2 regions of the Nitrobacter vulgaris genome follow, and region 1 is predicted to be linked to the other one. Evidence: riboswitches for the same ligand, from Rfam matches in the RefSeq annotation. Region 1 holds a riboswitch; the other holds the start of a gene.
The links. A riboswitch is a leader RNA that binds a small molecule or an ion and turns the genes downstream of it on or off. The one in region 1 is predicted to bind S-adenosylmethionine.

Region 1 (7,871 bases):
GGGACTATCCGCCGCGGCCCGCGCGGCGACGGTTCGAGTTTCGATGCAGGACCTCGCTTTCATGCCGGTCGAGATGGAGGCCAAGGTCGGCGACACCGTCGAATGGGTCAACGAGGACATCTTCGCACATACCGCGACGGCCCGAAACGGCGACTGGGACGTGACGCTGCCGCCGAACAAAACCGTCAAGCTCGTTCTGAAAAAGGCGGGAATGATCGACTACTACTGCCGCTTCCATCCCAATATGAAAGCCAGGCTGACGATCGCGCCGTAATCCTTGGGAGACGGAAGCGCACGGTCGGGCGGCAGGAGACCGCCGGACGACGTTGGAGCGGGCGAAGGGAATCGAACCCTCGTATGCAGCTTGGGAAGCTGCCGTTCTACCATTGAACTACGCCCGCTTATCGGCTCTCCACCCCTGATGTAACCGATGGCGCTCAGCCCGCCAAGACGTCAAGCGAGCGAACCGCTCCGCAACAGCGGGGAAATGTCCGAAGGATCGTTCTAAAGCACCCGCACAATCTGTAAGCCCGCGATCACCGCGCCAACCGATAGCACGACGGAAACGATCATGTAAAAGGCGGCGGCAGCCACTTCGCCCCGCTGGATCAGATAGAATGAATCGAGCGAGAACGTGGAGAACGTGGTGTAGCCGCCGCAGATTCCGACGATAAGGAAGATGCGTACGGCTTGAGGCAGACTCCATCGGACAGCGAACAGGCCGGCGAACAGTCCGATCAGAAGCGACCCCGTGACATTGATGACGAGCGTTCCCCACGGAAACTTCGGGCCCAGCAATTTGCCGAAACCGATGGCGACGAGATAGCGGGCCACCGATCCCAGCGACCCGCCGGCTGCGACGGCCAGGATATACGTCCACTTCAAGGCTTTTGCTCCTTCTGCGGCCATTCGGCCATACCGCCCAAGACGCCGATGACCACCAGAGGGATCGCCAGAAGAACCGCCAGAGAGATCAATAGGGAAATCACCGGGAGCGTCTCGGAATCCATCAGGTAGCCGATCGCAACGGCCACCCAGCAAACGCCGACGCCCCACAACGAGACCGATAGCGAACTCGGAAGTCTGTTCATCACGCGCCCTTTCTCGGGCGCAGCGGGGAAGGAAATAGCTCCTACCGACGCAAAGGCGCCCGGTAGGAGTCATCAGCCTGCGGCGGTTGTCGGGGGACTCCATCCCCATCGATTTCGGTTATGCTAGAGCATGATCCCGAAAAGGGAAAGCCGGTTTTCGGATAAGATCATGCTCAATCAAAGGATGAGGCTAGTGCCTTTCCGCTTCTGATGGAATCAGCAGCAGGCCTTTACGATCTTACAACCGGAAATGCTTTGACAACTTGAGGCCCTGGGCCTGGTAGTTGGAGCCGATGCGCTGGCCGTACATCGCGTCGGGCCGCGACAGCATCTTCTCATAGACGAGGCGGCCGACGATCTGGCCGTGCTCGAGAATGAACGGCACCTCGCGCGAGCGCACCTCGAGCACCGCACGTGAACCCTGTCCGCCCGCGCCGGCATAGCCGAAGCCGGGATCGAAGAAGCCTGCGTAGTGCACGCGGAACTCGCCGACCAGCGGATCGAACGGCACCATTTCCGCGGCGTAGTCCGGCGGCACCTGAACAGCTTCCTTCGAGGCGAGAATATAGAACTCGCCAGGATCCAGGATCAGGCTGCCGTCCGGCCGCGCCGCGATCGGCTCCCAGAACTCACCGACCGCATAGCCGCCGCGGCGATCGATATCGACCACTCCGGTATGGCGCTTGGCGCGATAGCCGACAAAGCCGTTGGCATAGTCGCCCGAAAGATCGACGCTGAGCGCCACGCCGTTGACGAGATCGGCGTCGTCGACATCGACGAGCCGCTCCCGTCCGTGCAGGGCTTCGAGCTCGTGGGCATCGAGAACGGCCTCTCCGGTGCGGAAGCGGACCTGCGACAGCCGCGATCCCTCGCGCAGGAGCACTGGAAACGTCTTGGGACTGATCTCCGCATAGAGCGGCCCGTGATAGCCGGCGCCGATCATGTCGAAGCGCCGGGTGCCGTCGGCGATCACGCGCGTGAACACGTCGAGGCGGCCGGTCGAGCTTTTTGGATTAGCGGCGGCGATGATTTCGGGCGGCAGGGCCAGGCTCTCCAGCAGCGGCACGATGTAAACGCAGTTGGTCTCCAGCACCGCGCCGTCGGAAAGATCGACTTCGTGCAGCTTGAGCTCGTCGATGCGTTCAGCGACGGTTGCGTCCGGCCCCGGCAGAAAGCTGGCGCGCACCCGATAAGCCATGGCGCCGAGCCGCAGATCGAGGCTTGCCGGCTGGATCTGGCTCTCGACAAACGGATATTCCGGCAGGATCAGGCCTGCGTCGGCCATCGCCGCGATCATGCGGTCGGGCAGAATGCCGTTGGCGTCGGGAGGGAGCGAGAATGACACGATGTCGTCTTTACGGCCTGGGCGATATCGACCCGAAAACAGGAGCAGGGGCTTTTAGTGCTTGTCCGTCGGCGAGAGGCAGGGTTCTGGCGTCTGAATCCGGATTTGCAGCCAGCCGATTGCGATTGTCAATTGATTGGCTTGACGGACGGGAGAGGCGGGATTAGGCATGACAGCGTTCCGTGGTGATTTGAGCCGGCCGGCTTGCAGCCACGTTAAATAAGTCGCTAAACAGGCCGGGGACAATGTGATCCCGGCTTGTGGAGTTCTTCCAGGCCGGTTTTTTTGTGGCCGCTGTCCGCAGCGGACACGCAGGAGATCATATGTCCGAGACCAAGTCCGCATCCCGCTATCACCCTGAAACCCGGCTGGTTCATTCCGGCACGCTACGTTCGCAGTTCGCCGAGACCTCGGAAGCCCTGTTCCTGACTCAAGGTTACGTCTACGACACCGCCGAACAGTGTGAGGCGCGATTCAAGGGCGAAGATCCCGGCTTCATCTACTCGCGCTACTCCAACCCGACGGTCGCGATGTTCGAGCAGCGCATGGCTGCGCTCGAAGGCGCGGAGACCGCGCGCGCCCTCGCGACGGGCATGGCCGCGGTGACCACCGCGATGCTGGCGCCGCTGAAGGCGGGCGATCATGTGGTGGCGGCAAAGGCCTTGTTCGGCTCCTGCCGCTATGTGGTCGAAGACCTGCTGCCCCGCTACGGCATCGAATCCACGCTGGTTGACGGCCTTGATCTCGATCAATGGCGCAAGGCGATGCGGCCGAACACCAAAACCTGCTTCATCGAAAGCCCGACCAACCCGACGCTCGACGTGCTCGACATCGGTGGCATCGCCGAGATCGCGCATCAGGCTGGCGCTCGGCTGATCGTCGACAATGTGTTCGCGACACCGATCTGGCAAAGCCCGCTGGAGCTCGGCGCCGACGTTGTAGTGTATTCGGCTACCAAGCACATCGATGGCCAGGGACGGACCCTCGGCGGCGTCATCCTGTCGTCGAACGCTTTCGTCCAGGATCATCTCCAGACCTTTATACGCCAGACCGGACCGTCGATCTCGCCGTTCAACGCCTGGATTCTCCTGAAGGGATTGGAGACGCTCAGCGTCCGCGTGCGCCAGCAAACCGAGAGCGCCGCGGCGATCGCGGAGGTGCTGGCGTCGCATCCGAAAGTGTCCCGCCTCATCTATCCGGGCCGGCCGGACCATCCGCAGGCGGCGCTGGTGAAAAAGCAGATGCGCGCCGGCTCGACGCTGATCGGCTTCGATGTCAAGGGTGGCAAGGCGGCGGCGTTTCGGTGTCTCAACGCGTTGAAGCTCGCGCGCATCTCGAACAACCTCGGCGACGCCAAGAGTCTCGTCACCCATCCGGCAACCACCACCCACCAGCGCCTTGCCCCGGAAGTCCGCGCCGGGCTCGGGATCGGCGAAGGCTTCATCCGCTATTCGGCCGGTCTCGAACACAAGGACGACCTGATCGAGGATCTTGTTGCCGCACTGGACAAGGTGTGAGGCTTTCTTCCCTTTCCAACAGGGAAAGGTGGTAAAGTCTCACAAAGGCCGATTGACAGTCGCGGCCGCCGGTAAACTGGCGCCAGCCTGGACCTGATCCACCGACTTGATGATGTTGTCGCCGAGCAACTGGGCGAAACAGGCATAACCCCAGTCGTTCATGTGAAGGCCGTCCTTGGTCACGAAGGTGTCGAACGGTAGCGACTGCCGGTCGTGCCAGTCGCGCATGACCTCGAAGCGCGGGAAAATCCCCACATGCCTGTAGTGCGCGACCCGGTTCAGCAGACCGACCATTCTGCCGGCATTCTCGCCCCTGGCATTGACGGCGGGCGCGTATTGCGGATCGATCAGGACCAGATCGGCGCCGGAGGCCTGAATGGTCGCGACGCCGTCTTCGACGGTTTTTGCGGTGCTCGCGGGATCGAGATTGCGTAGCACCGCGTTGGTGCCGACCTGCCAGATCACCATGTCCGGCTTGGCATCGATCACTTCCGTTCGCAGCCGCTTTATCATCTCGGGCGCGTCCTCGCCGCCCTTGCCGCGATTGAGCACGGTGATGGCGGCGGCCGGATATTTGCGGTGCAACTGGGCCGCCAGCCGGTTCGGATAATTGAATTCTGGCGACGTCGCGCCGTAACCCTGCGTCGAGGACGAACCGAAGGCGACGATGACAACCGGTTTGTTGGCGGCAAGCTTGGCCGCCACATGAGGCAGTGATCCCACCGACTGCGAGACACCCTTCGGCGGCAGGCAAGGGACGCGATTGAAGATGTCGCGCGCGCGAGCAGCAATTGTCGCTACCTTGTCGATCGCCCTTCCGGACAGGCTCTGCGTCGGCGTGCCGGATTGCGCGGTTGCGACCGAAGAAACGGGTGCGGTGCTGCCTGTCGACAGCGCGGAGGCGTTGGCCGGCGCCGTTTGTGCGAGCGCGGTGGAGGCCGATACTGCCGCCAGTATGACCGCCGCGGCCGGGCCGAGGGTTCTGCGGAAGCGAAGGATCATCATCAACGCTTGGTCCCGAGTTCGGTGGGGTTGATGCGAGCGGTCTCGATCACGAAGGTCGATAAGGCGCTACCGAGACAACTGTGAACGCGTTTGGCAAGGCTTACTCCCCGCACTGGGCTGAATAGATCGAATTCACCGCTCTCGTTCCACTTACTCATGATTGTAAAGCGGTCGAACACTGGTACGTCGCGCTGCTGCGCGACGACGCGCATGTTGTCGATGTAAGATGTCATTGAAACCATGGTTTCCGTGCGCGGGCTGTACTGCATGTTCATCAGCACGACATCCGCTCCCGCTTTCTGCAATGAGGTCACGCCTTGGTCGAGGGCCTCGCGAAAGTCGTCGATGTCGACGGACCGGATGGCATCGACAATGCCGGTCTGCCACACCACCAGAGTTGATTTTTTCGCCTCCGCGAGCTTGCCGAGGCCGGGCGCGACATCCTCGGCGGTCTTGCGCAGAGCCAGTTCCACGGACACGTTCACGAGAATGCCCGGCAATTTCTCGCGAAGTGCAGCCTGCAATTTCGCCGGATAGGCTTCCTCCTCGGCTCCGGATATTGATGAGGAACGGCTGCCCACCACCAGAATGTTGAGCGGGCCGCCCGCCCTGACCGCCGAGGCGACCCGGGATAGTGTACTATCGCTGGTCAGCAGATAGGCCGGCACGGCGCAGTTTTTGGTCACATCGTCAGCACACGCGGAGACGCTGGCCGATGAAGCGGCCAGCGCGATCAAGACCGACGCCAAGCCGGTCCTCATGCTCCTCCTCCCGCAAGATCCGAGTCGCCATCGGCAGGTTTGGCGCGGCTTCCGCCCTTGCCCGCAACCCTCTTGTACCACGAAAACACCCATGCGGCGGCGGACATGATCAGGATTCCGCAAATGCTGATAATGAGGTGAATCGTGGCGCCGCCGGAACACTCTGCGAGGATGAACTGCCCGGCGAAGGCCAGAAAGACCCCGATACAGAAGATCTGGAGCGAACTCTGGCCGCACAGGATCAGCGGCTTAAGCCAGGGGGACGCCAATCCCGGCCAGTTCCTGGGCAGGAAGCGGACGGCCAGCGCGGCGAGCGCCAAAAAGTGGCTGATGCGCAGCACGTCGAGATTGGTCTTGTCGATCGGATACATCCACTGTTCGGCGATGTCCGGCATCAAATGATTGAGCTGCGGCACATGCCAGGTCAGCGTGGTGTAGAAAGCGAACAGCAGATAGGTGACGCAAATCCAAAGTGTTGCCGGCAAAGACAGGATGCGCGAGATGCGCTTGGCGCCTCCGAGCGCGCACCATGCGCCAAACACGAACAGCAGTTGCCAGGCGAACGGATTGAAGAACCAGACCCCGTTGGGATAGGCGGGCAGTGCCAGATCGAACCACCGGGTGAGTGCATAAAAACCGACCGACAGCGCTAGCCCCAGATCAGCCTTGCGCTGCATCACCAGCAACACCGGCGGAAAAAAGAGCATCAGCGCGACGTAGAGCGGCAGCACGTCCATGTTGACGGGGCGGAATTTCAGAAGCAGCGCCTGCACGATCGTGACGTCGGGCTGCTTGAGAAAATCGAGGATGCCCATTTCCTCGGTGTAAAGCGGGTTCTCAAAGCTGCTCGCGACGTAGGAAATTTCCGCGAGGAAAATCGTGAATAGAAAGATATGTGCTACGTAGATTTGCCAGACTCGCCTGAGAATGCGCGCGGCGGCGACGACAAATCCGCGCTCGCGCATCGCGCGTCCGTAAACGAGGGCGGCGGTATAGCCCGAGATGAAGATGAAAATCTCCGTGGCGTCACTGAAGCCATAGTTGCGGAGAGTGAGCCAGGTCAGGAGGTTCTGCGGCAGATGGTCAATGAAAATCAACCATAGCGCGAGCCCGCGAAACAGATCGAGCCTCAGCTCGCGCTCGCGCGGCGGGGTCGGAATCAAAACGGCCGGCGCATCGCGCGTGACGCCCGCAGGGGTTGCCCTCGTGCGCGCTCCGACAATCTGATCGGTAACTGGCGGCATACGCTCGGCTTCGATAAGGCCATCTCAATCGCCTGCGCGATCGAGATGGATTTACGGGAGGACAGCTTCACGCTAACGGTGGCAAAAAATCAATATTGCCGCCGGGATCATAGTGTGGAACCAGGCTGACGCACGATCACAACGAAGGGGGCTGGTTCATGCGCCTGTTTTGGCTATGATCGCTCGAATACTAGAGAGTTTGCGATGTACCGTGCCGTTACCCGCCAGATCGAAGTCACCGTTGAACCGAATTTCATGCCGGAGAGGTCGTCCGCCGAGCGAGGCCATTTTTTCTGGTCCTATACGGTGGTTATCATAAACGCCGGTCCCGAGACCGTGCAGTTGCGCACCCGGCATTGGATCATCACCGATGCCTCGGGAAGGAAGCAGGAAGTCCGCGGCGAGGGCGTCGTGGGCGAGCAGCCGGTGCTTGCGCCCGGCGAGCGCTTCGAATACACGAGCGGGGTTCCTCTGCCGACCGCCACCGGCTTCATGAGTGGCCGCTACCAGATGATCTCGATCCGAAGCGGCGAACCCTTCGAAATAGACGTTCCGACCTTCTCGCTCGACAGCCCCGACAGCAAGCGCGTGCTGAACTAAGGTCGCGTCCAATCGCGCCTACTCCACGCCGGCTTCCTGCGGGGTAAATTCGTACACCGAATTGCAGAACTCGCAGGTCACGGCAACCTTGCCATCCTGCACCATGCCCGAGCGGTCCTCCGGCGTGAAGCTCTTCAGCATGGCCGCCACGGCGTCACGCGAGCATGAACACCGCGCGTGCAGCGCTTGCGGCGAAAACACCCTGACGCCGCGCTCATGGAACAGGCGATAAAGCAGACGTTCACCGGACAAGTCGGGATCGATCAGTTCGAGGTCCTCGACGGTGCCGATCAGCGACTGACCCTCGG
Region 2 (7,871 bases), on a different contig from region 1:
TGCCGTGTGTTCCGGTGGCCCTCAACTCCGGTCTGTGCTGGCCCCGCCGGACGTTCCTGCGTTATCCGGGAACGATTACGGTTGAATTCCTCGAACCGCTGCCACCAGGACTGCGGCGCGATGAATTCATGTCGCGGTTGATGGCGTCGATCGAAGGGTCGACCGCTTCTCTGGTCGAGATGGGACTGCGTGAGCAGGGGCGGTTGTTGGGTCGGGCGGCGGAGGATTAGAGCATGATCTCGAAACGCCAAGAGTCCTATTCAAAACTGCTTGCATCGCCCCTACCTGGGCAACCGCGCATCATTGTGCAGCAGTTCTGCCAGCTGATGAAGTTTAGGGTCGCGAAAGCCCTGTGACTCGATCGACTTCACGGTCGACAAGACATAGTCCCGATTGTGTCCGGATCGGCCGTGCCCCTGGCGGACATAATGGACCTGTTCCGCCAGCGTCAGCCGTCCGGCATACTGGACATGTCCGCGATCGACCACGTAAGCGAGCGCGCTGACCCGCCGGCGCGCGTCGTCCTCGAGCCAGACGGAGCGCGTCACCTCCCGATAGACGTGGGTGGTCTGCTCGCGGTCCCGCAAATACGCAATTGTGGTCTCGCGCCGGTTGGCTGCAACGCGGAATGCAATGCCCCGGCAAGCTCCCCCCCGGTCGAGCCCGAGAACCAGCCCCGGTCTCTCCGGCGTCCCGCGATGGTCGAACGAATAGACGCAGAGCGCCCGGTGCTCGCCGATCAGCCGCGCTGGAATCTGCTCGGCAAAATCGAATCCCGGTCGCCACATCAGCGAACCATAGGCAAATACCCAGAGATCGCTGTCGGACCTACCAATAGCCGGGTCAACTCGTTCCTGCACACTCATCCACGCTCCAACCAGAGCGTATCCCGCAAATTGGATACCGAATACGCACAAGCTATTATAATTGAGAGCATTTTCTTAGGGCTAGCCGGGATTTACCCGGCCAACAGATGCTTTAACAGAGCCGCACCGCCAGGCGAAGCGGAACGAAAGGGGCTGGTTTTGCCGAGGTTGCGCGACTATGGTCGGAGACCCCCGCCACCTGACAAATTCACGAGCCAGCCTCCCGCATGAACGCTGCCAACGCCTCTCGCAAGCACCGTCTTTGGCCCGTCTTCGTCATGCCCGTGCTGGTGGTCATCGCCGCCGCGGCTTGGAGTGGGTTCTGGTTTTATGCCGCCTCCCAGGTCGATCAGACGGTCGATGCCTGGCGTGCGCGCGAGGCCGCGTCCGGGCGCAGCTATGATTGCGCCAAGCGGACTGTCGCCGGATTCCCCTTCCGTCTTGAGGTTCACTGCAAGGACGCGACCGTCGAGCTAAAGTCGCAAACGGCCGATCAGGCGGCGATAGCGCCACTGACTGCGCGCCTCGGGGATATCCTGGTGGTCGCGCAGATCTATACTCCGAAACTGCTGATCGCAGAGTTCAAAGCCCCGGCAACGCTATCCCAACATGGACAGCCGGTGATGGTCGTCAACTGGAGCATCGCGCGCAGCAGCATTGTCGGATTGCCAGGTACTCCGCAGAGCGCGGATATCGTTTTCCAAGATCCAGTGATCGACCGTGTCGCAGCCTCGGTACAGACCCCGCTTGTGCGCGCCAAGCAAGTCGAGCTTCACGGCCGCATCGCGGAGAACTCCAGACCAGATCATCCGGCGATCGAGACCGTCCTTGAATTGACCGGGGCGACCATTCAGGACGTTCATCCGGTGCTGACTGCGCCATTCGATGCTGATATCCGTGCGATCGTACACGGGCTGAAGGATTTAACGCCGAAACCCTGGCCGGTGCGGTTTCGCGAATTGCAGGCGGCGGACGGCCGCATCGAGATCAAGCAGTCGCGTATCCAGCAAGGCGATCTGATCGCGATAGCCGCAGGCTCGCTAGGGCTTACCGCCGATGGGCACCTCGACGGCGAGTTACACATGACAGCAACCGGTTTCGAGAAGGTGATTCCGGCGCTCGGAATCGAGAAAATGCTGGAGCAGGGCGTGCCGCAGGATACTCTCGATAAGGTCGCGCCTGGCGTGAAGACAAAGGATATCGACAATCTGTTCGGTGCGCTGGACCGGGCGATTCCGGGGTTGGGCAAGGCCGTGCGCGAGAACGCCAATGTCGGTGTCGTGGCGGGCCTCGCTACGATCGGTCAGGAGGCAACGCTGGAAGGCAAAAAGGCGCGCTCTTTCCCGTTGCGGTTCGTTAACGGCGCAGTCTTCATCGGGCCGCTGAAGGTCGCTCAGACGCCGCCGCTGTTCTGATCCAGTGCTGATATCTGCTTCGGCGGTCATGCGCGTGCTTGACCCGCGCACCCATCATTTCTCGTAAAAGGATGGATTGCCGGATCGAGTCCGGCAATGCCCCTATGGCTTCTTTGCACCCGTCTGCAGCCGCCCGAAATCGGGAGCCGCGGAATCCTGGCCGATCTCGACGATGCCGCGGCGGATCGCGCGGGTGCGGGTGAAGTGCTCAAAAAGCGCTTCGCCATCGCCACGGCGCATGGCGCGCGTCAGCTTGGAGAGATCTTCGTTGAAGGTGCCGAGCATTTCCAGCACCGCATCCTTGTTGGCCAGAAATACGTCGCGCCACATGGTGGGGTCGGAGGCGGCGATGCGCGTGAAGTCGCGAAAGCCGCCGGCGGAAAATTTCATCACTTCGGAGGATGTGACCTCGCCGAGTTCGTCCGCGGTGCCAACAATGGTGTAAGCGATCAGGTGCGGCAGATGGCTGGTGATCGCCAGCACCAAATCATGATGCTGAGGGGTCATGATCTCGACCCTGGCGCCGATCGCGGTCCAGAACGCGCGCAACTTGTCGACGGCGGCGATATCCGTTTTGTCCGGCGGCGTCAGTATGCACCAGCGATTGATAAACAGTTCGGCGAAGCCGGAATCCGGACCCGAGTGCTCAGTGCCGGCCACCGGATGTGCTGGCACGAAATGCACGCTGGTGGGCAGATATGGGGTCATCTCGCGGACGACGGCGCCTTTCACCGATCCCACGTCGGAGACAATGGCGTCCGGCCGGAGGTGAGATGCGATCTCTTGCGCCACCGCGCCGCACGCCCCGACCGGAATACAGAGGATCACGAGGTCGGCGTCGCTTGCGGCTTCGGCGTTGGTGTCCACCACGCGATCGACAATGCCGAGCTCCGTCACCCGCGCACGCGTCTTCGCGGAGCGTGCGGTGACGACGATTTCGCCGGCGAGGCCTTGCGCGCGCGCGGCGCGCGCGATCGAGCCGCCAATCAGGCCGAATCCGATCAGCGCGATCCGCCGGAATAAGGGTGGTGCGGTCATGCCTGCGCCATGAAGTCGCGCAAGCCGTCCGCCACCAGCCGGTTGGCTTCCTCGGTGCCGATGGTCATGCGCAAGGCATTCGGCAGGCCGTAATTGTCGAGCGCACGAAGCACGAGGCCGCGTTTGGTCAGAAACACGTCGGCCTCAGACGCCGTCTTGCCCTTGGTGTCCGGGAAGTGGATCAGGATGAAGTTCGTCACGCTGGGCGTGACCTTGAGGCCGAGCTTTGTCACTTCGTCCGTTAGCCAGTTGCGCCACTCTTCCGTGTGAACCTTCGACATCTGAACGTGCGCGGTGTCCTCGATCGCGGCCACGGCCGCAAGCATTGCCGGCGTCGAGACATTGAAGGGGCCGCGGATCCGGTTCACGGCATCGACGATATGCGCCGGGCCGAACATCCAGCCGATCCGCAGCGAGGCCAAGCCGTGGATCTTGGAGAAGGTGTGGGTCAGCACGGTATTTTCCGTCGTCGCCACCAGCTCGATGCCGAATTCGTAGTCGTTGCGCGACACATAATCCGAATAGGCACCGTCGAGCACCAGTAGCACGTGCGATGGCAGGCCCGCGCGCAACCGCCTGATCTCGTCGAACGGCAGGTAGGTGCCGGTCGGATTGTTTGGATTAGCGAGCCAGACCATCTTGGTCTTCGGCGTGACCCGCTTGAGGATCGCGTCGATGTCTGCGGTGTACTCGGTCTCGGGTGCGACGACGTTTGTCGCGCCGTTTGCCAAGGTCGCAATCGGGTACACCAGAAAGCCGTGCGTGGTCGAAATCGCTTCGTCGCCGTGGCCGAGAAAGGTATGCGCCAGCAGGTTGAGAATCTCGTCCGATCCCGCGCCACAGATAATGCGGTCCGGGTCCAGCCCGTAGGCGCGCCCGATGGCTGCGCGCAACACGCGCGAGGTGCCTTCCGGATAGCCTTCGAGGTGAGCCACGGCATCGCGATAAGCGTCCATCGCCTTTGGCGAAGGGCCGAACGGCGTTTCATTGGCCGACAGCTTGAACACTTTGCGGCCCGCCTCCGGTACCGGACTCTTGCCGGGCGTGTAGGGCGCAATATCGAGAATGCCGGGGTTAGGCACCGGTCGGGACATCATTTGCTCCGGACTAGAGCCTTTCGCTTCTGATGGAATCAGAAGCGGGCTCTAAGATTTTGATTTGACGCGTTTTCTTCACGCGAACTGGTATCCGCTTCGCTGGAAAACGCTGTAGCGGGACGTTACGGACGAGCCGCCCTGCTGGAAGGCATCGTATAGCGCGTTGCGTGACTGCCGACGAGGGCCATTGAACGGACCGACGCGCCGGCTTCGATCAGCGCCAATTTGATGGTGTCGAGGCTGGTGCCGCCCGTGATGGACACCAGCAGCGCGGCGCCGTCGAAGGCGCCATCGGGCACTGCAACGATCTCGGCGAGCGGCGACAGTGTGCGGGCGGTATTGGCATTCCAGCCGGAGACGCGCACGCTCCAGGTCTCCACCTCCGTGACCCGCGCATCGTCGGCGACTCGTGAGATCACGAACACCGGCAGCGCGGCCGGGTGATCGGCGCGCTCGATGAAGGGCAGGCGAGCGATGATCTTTGGCGCGCCGTCGGTTTCCAGTGCAAGCCACCATGGCGCGCGGCTCGAGGTCGCCGAGACGAGTGCGAGGTCGCCTTTCGCATTCGCCACGGCTTCCACAGCGGCTTGCGCATTGAAGTGCGGCACGAAGGGGATGGTGAAGCCAAAATGGAAGCGCGCGGAATCCCGCATCGCGGATTCGCCGAGCGAGAGATCGGCGTGCAGCGAGAAGGGCGCCTGAACGTAGGTGAAGGTTGCGATGATGACGCGCCAGATGCTTTCGACGGTGTCGAGCGGCAGGATGCCGCGATGGCGCTGCGCCAGACGCCGCATCATGTCAGCCTCGCGCGCCGGCCGGAATGCCGAGCCGACCTCCTGGGTCTGCTTCACCGATATCAGGCGGTCAATGATGTCGCCGCGCTGCATCAGCAGGTTGTGAACCTGCTCGTCGATGGCGTCGATCTCTTTGCGTAAGTCTTGCAGAGATGGAGGCGCGGGGGAGATTTTCGTCATGGATGCAACCTGTCGGCCGCGGGAAGGAGCGTCGGCCGCGGTCCGGTTCTAACATTCGCATCCCGTTTCAGCGAGCCTTCTTGCGAATGTTGGAAGCGACCATAGAGCCACGCTTCTTACAGAGTCAGAAACGTGGCTCTACGGTTTGATGTGATGCGTTTTCTTTACGCGAACCGGTATTCACTTCGCTCGAAAATGCTCTGGCCCCGGTCGTGATCGTGGGCCGGCAGCAAGCAGCCGATCTGCTTGTCTTGACGAAAAGCATGCAGCGGACTATTTTTCGTCCGTTCCGTGGTCATTTGAGCCGGCCGGCTTGCAGCCACGTTAAACAACTCGCTAAACAGGCCGGGGACAGCGAAATCCTGATCCCGGCCGAACCCAAGTTCGGGCCGGGTTTTTTATGGCCTGCGGTCCGGTGGTTTCCCGAAGCCCCGGCGGGGGCAGTGCAGGATGGCAAACGTGCAATCGATACCGGGGCCGGCTCAAGCCGAGTATCGAGCCCAGGAAGCAGATCATCCCACGTCGCAGGTCGAGATCTTCGGAAGCGACCAACCGCTTCCGCTCGATTGCGGCATCGATCTCGCGCCGTTCCAGATTGCCTATCAGACCTATGGTAAACTCAATACTGCAAAATCCAATGCCATCCTGGTTTGCCATGCCCTCACCGGGGACCAGCATGTGGCTAACCTTCATCCGCTCACCGGAAAACCAGGCTGGTGGGTGACCCTGGTGGGACCCGGCAAACCGCTCGACACCGAGAAGTATTTCATTATCTGCTCCAACGTGATCGGGGGTTGTATGGGCTCGACGGGTCCCGCCTCGATTAATCCCGCGACCGGCAAGGTGTGGGGCCTGGACTTCCCGGTCATCACCATCCCTGACATGGTGCGCGCGCAGGCCATGCTGATCGACCGCCTCGAAATCGACACGCTGTTTTCGGTGGTCGGTGGCTCCATGGGCGGCATGCAGGTGCTGCAGTGGTGTGCGGCCTATCCGAAGCGCGTGTTCTCAGCGCTGCCGATCGCCTGCAGCACGCGTCACTCCGCGCAGAACATTGCGTTTCACGAATTGGGACGGCAAGCGGTAATGGCTGATCCCGACTGGCGCGACGGCCGCTATGTCGAGCAGGGCACCCATCCCCACCGGGGCCTGGGCGTGGCGCGGATGGCCGCACACATTACTTATCTGTCGGACGCGGCGCTGCATCGCAAGTTCGGACGGCGGATGCAAGATCGCGAGCTGCCGACATTTTCGTTCGACGCGGATTTCCAGGTCGAAAGCTATCTGCGTCACCAGGGATCGTCATTCGTTGAGCGCTTTGATGCCAACAGCTATCTCTATCTCACGCGAGCGATGGACTATTTCGATGTGGCGGCCGATCATGACGGCGTGTTGGCCGCCGCGTTTCGCGATACCCACACCCGGTTCTGCGTGGTCTCGTTCACCAGCGACTGGTTGTTTCCGACCTCCGAATCGCGGGCGACCGTGCATGCCCTCAATGCCGGCGGTGCGCGGGTCTCGTTCGCGGAGATCGAGACCGATCGCGGCCATGATGCCTTCCTGCTCGACGTTCCCGAGTTCTTCGATATCGCGCGTGCGTTCCTGGAATCTGCGGGAAAGACCCGCGGCGTGGCCGATGCAGGGCAATGAGATGAGTGTGGAGCAGCCGGCCCTGCCGTTAGATGAGGTCGCTCCGCGGGCGGGCGACCGTTATCGCAGTGATCATCTCCTGTTGGCGGAGATGATCAAGCCAGGTTCAAAGGTTCTGGACGTCGGTTGTGGCGACGGCGATCTTTTGCAACTGCTCGAGACGCGGGGCATCGATGGCCGCGGCATCGAGCTGTCGCGGGAGGGCGTCAATCGTTGCGTGGCCAAGGGTCTTGCAGTGGTGCAGGGTGACGCCGATACCGACCTTATCAACTATCCCGACGATGCCTTCGACTACGTCATCCTGTCGCAGACCTTGCAGGCCACACGGCAGCCGAAAACAGTGCTGGAAAATCTGCTACGGATCGGCCGGCATGGCGTCGTTTCGTTTCCGAATTTCGGCTACTGGAAGATGCGTGTTCAGCTTCTGATCGGCGGCCACATGCCGCGCACGGACAACCTGCCGGCCACATGGTACGACACCCCGAATATCCATTTCTGTACCATCAAGGATTTCGTCCAGCTCTGCGACGAGATCAATGTCAAGATCGAGCGTGCGGTCGCGCTCAATCTTTACGGCCGGCCGCTGCGGTTCAACGCGCCCTGGTGGTTTTGGAATATGTTCGGGGAGCAGGGAGTGTTTCTGCTAAGCCGGGCGGAGAAGATCGCTCAGGCTTCAACAAAGGACGAGTAAAGGTACTTTTCGTCCACTCCGCTCAAAATTTGGGTCGATCGCGTTCGTGATGATGGATCGATCGAGCTCCTGAATGGATCGAGTTCCACGCGCTCCAGGGCTCGAGGAACCGGTTTGCGGCGCAACGTGGCCAGTACCCG

Region 2: linked by a shared signal. The riboswitch ahead of metX (homoserine O-acetyltransferase MetX) and the one ahead of GGQ85_RS10125 (O-succinylhomoserine sulfhydrylase) in region 1 are both predicted to bind S-adenosylmethionine.

The regions. Positions count from the first base shown of each region.
Region 1 covers NZ_JAVDPZ010000013.1:63,946-71,816, reverse strand. The annotation lists gene GGQ85_RS10150 (cupredoxin domain-containing protein) at 1-274, shown strand, start outside; tRNA gene GGQ85_RS10145 (tRNA-Gly) at 328-401, opposite strand; gene crcB (fluoride efflux transporter CrcB) at 505-885, opposite strand; gene GGQ85_RS10135 (hypothetical protein) at 882-1,091, opposite strand; fluoride riboswitch at 1,148-1,207, opposite strand; gene GGQ85_RS10130 (2'-deoxycytidine 5'-triphosphate deaminase) at 1,330-2,436, opposite strand; SAM riboswitch at 2,609-2,688, shown strand; gene GGQ85_RS10125 (O-succinylhomoserine sulfhydrylase) at 2,760-3,953, shown strand; gene GGQ85_RS10120 (SGNH/GDSL hydrolase family protein) at 3,993-4,955, opposite strand; gene GGQ85_RS10115 (SGNH/GDSL hydrolase family protein) at 4,958-5,719, opposite strand; gene GGQ85_RS10110 (OpgC domain-containing protein) at 5,716-6,963, opposite strand; gene apaG (Co2+/Mg2+ efflux facilitator ApaG/CorD) at 7,168-7,563, shown strand; gene GGQ85_RS10100 (Hsp33 family molecular chaperone) at 7,582-7,871, opposite strand, start outside.
Region 2 covers NZ_JAVDPZ010000005.1:45,741-53,611, forward strand. The annotation lists gene GGQ85_RS04335 (lysophospholipid acyltransferase family protein) at 1-230, shown strand, start outside; gene GGQ85_RS04340 (gamma-glutamylcyclotransferase) at 282-866, opposite strand; gene GGQ85_RS04345 (DUF2125 domain-containing protein) at 1,094-2,281, shown strand; gene GGQ85_RS04350 (prephenate/arogenate dehydrogenase family protein) at 2,384-3,319, opposite strand; gene GGQ85_RS04355 (pyridoxal phosphate-dependent aminotransferase) at 3,316-4,413, opposite strand; gene GGQ85_RS04360 (chorismate mutase) at 4,539-5,390, opposite strand; SAM riboswitch at 5,672-5,751, shown strand; gene metX (homoserine O-acetyltransferase MetX) at 5,841-7,040, shown strand; gene metW (methionine biosynthesis protein MetW) at 7,042-7,731, shown strand.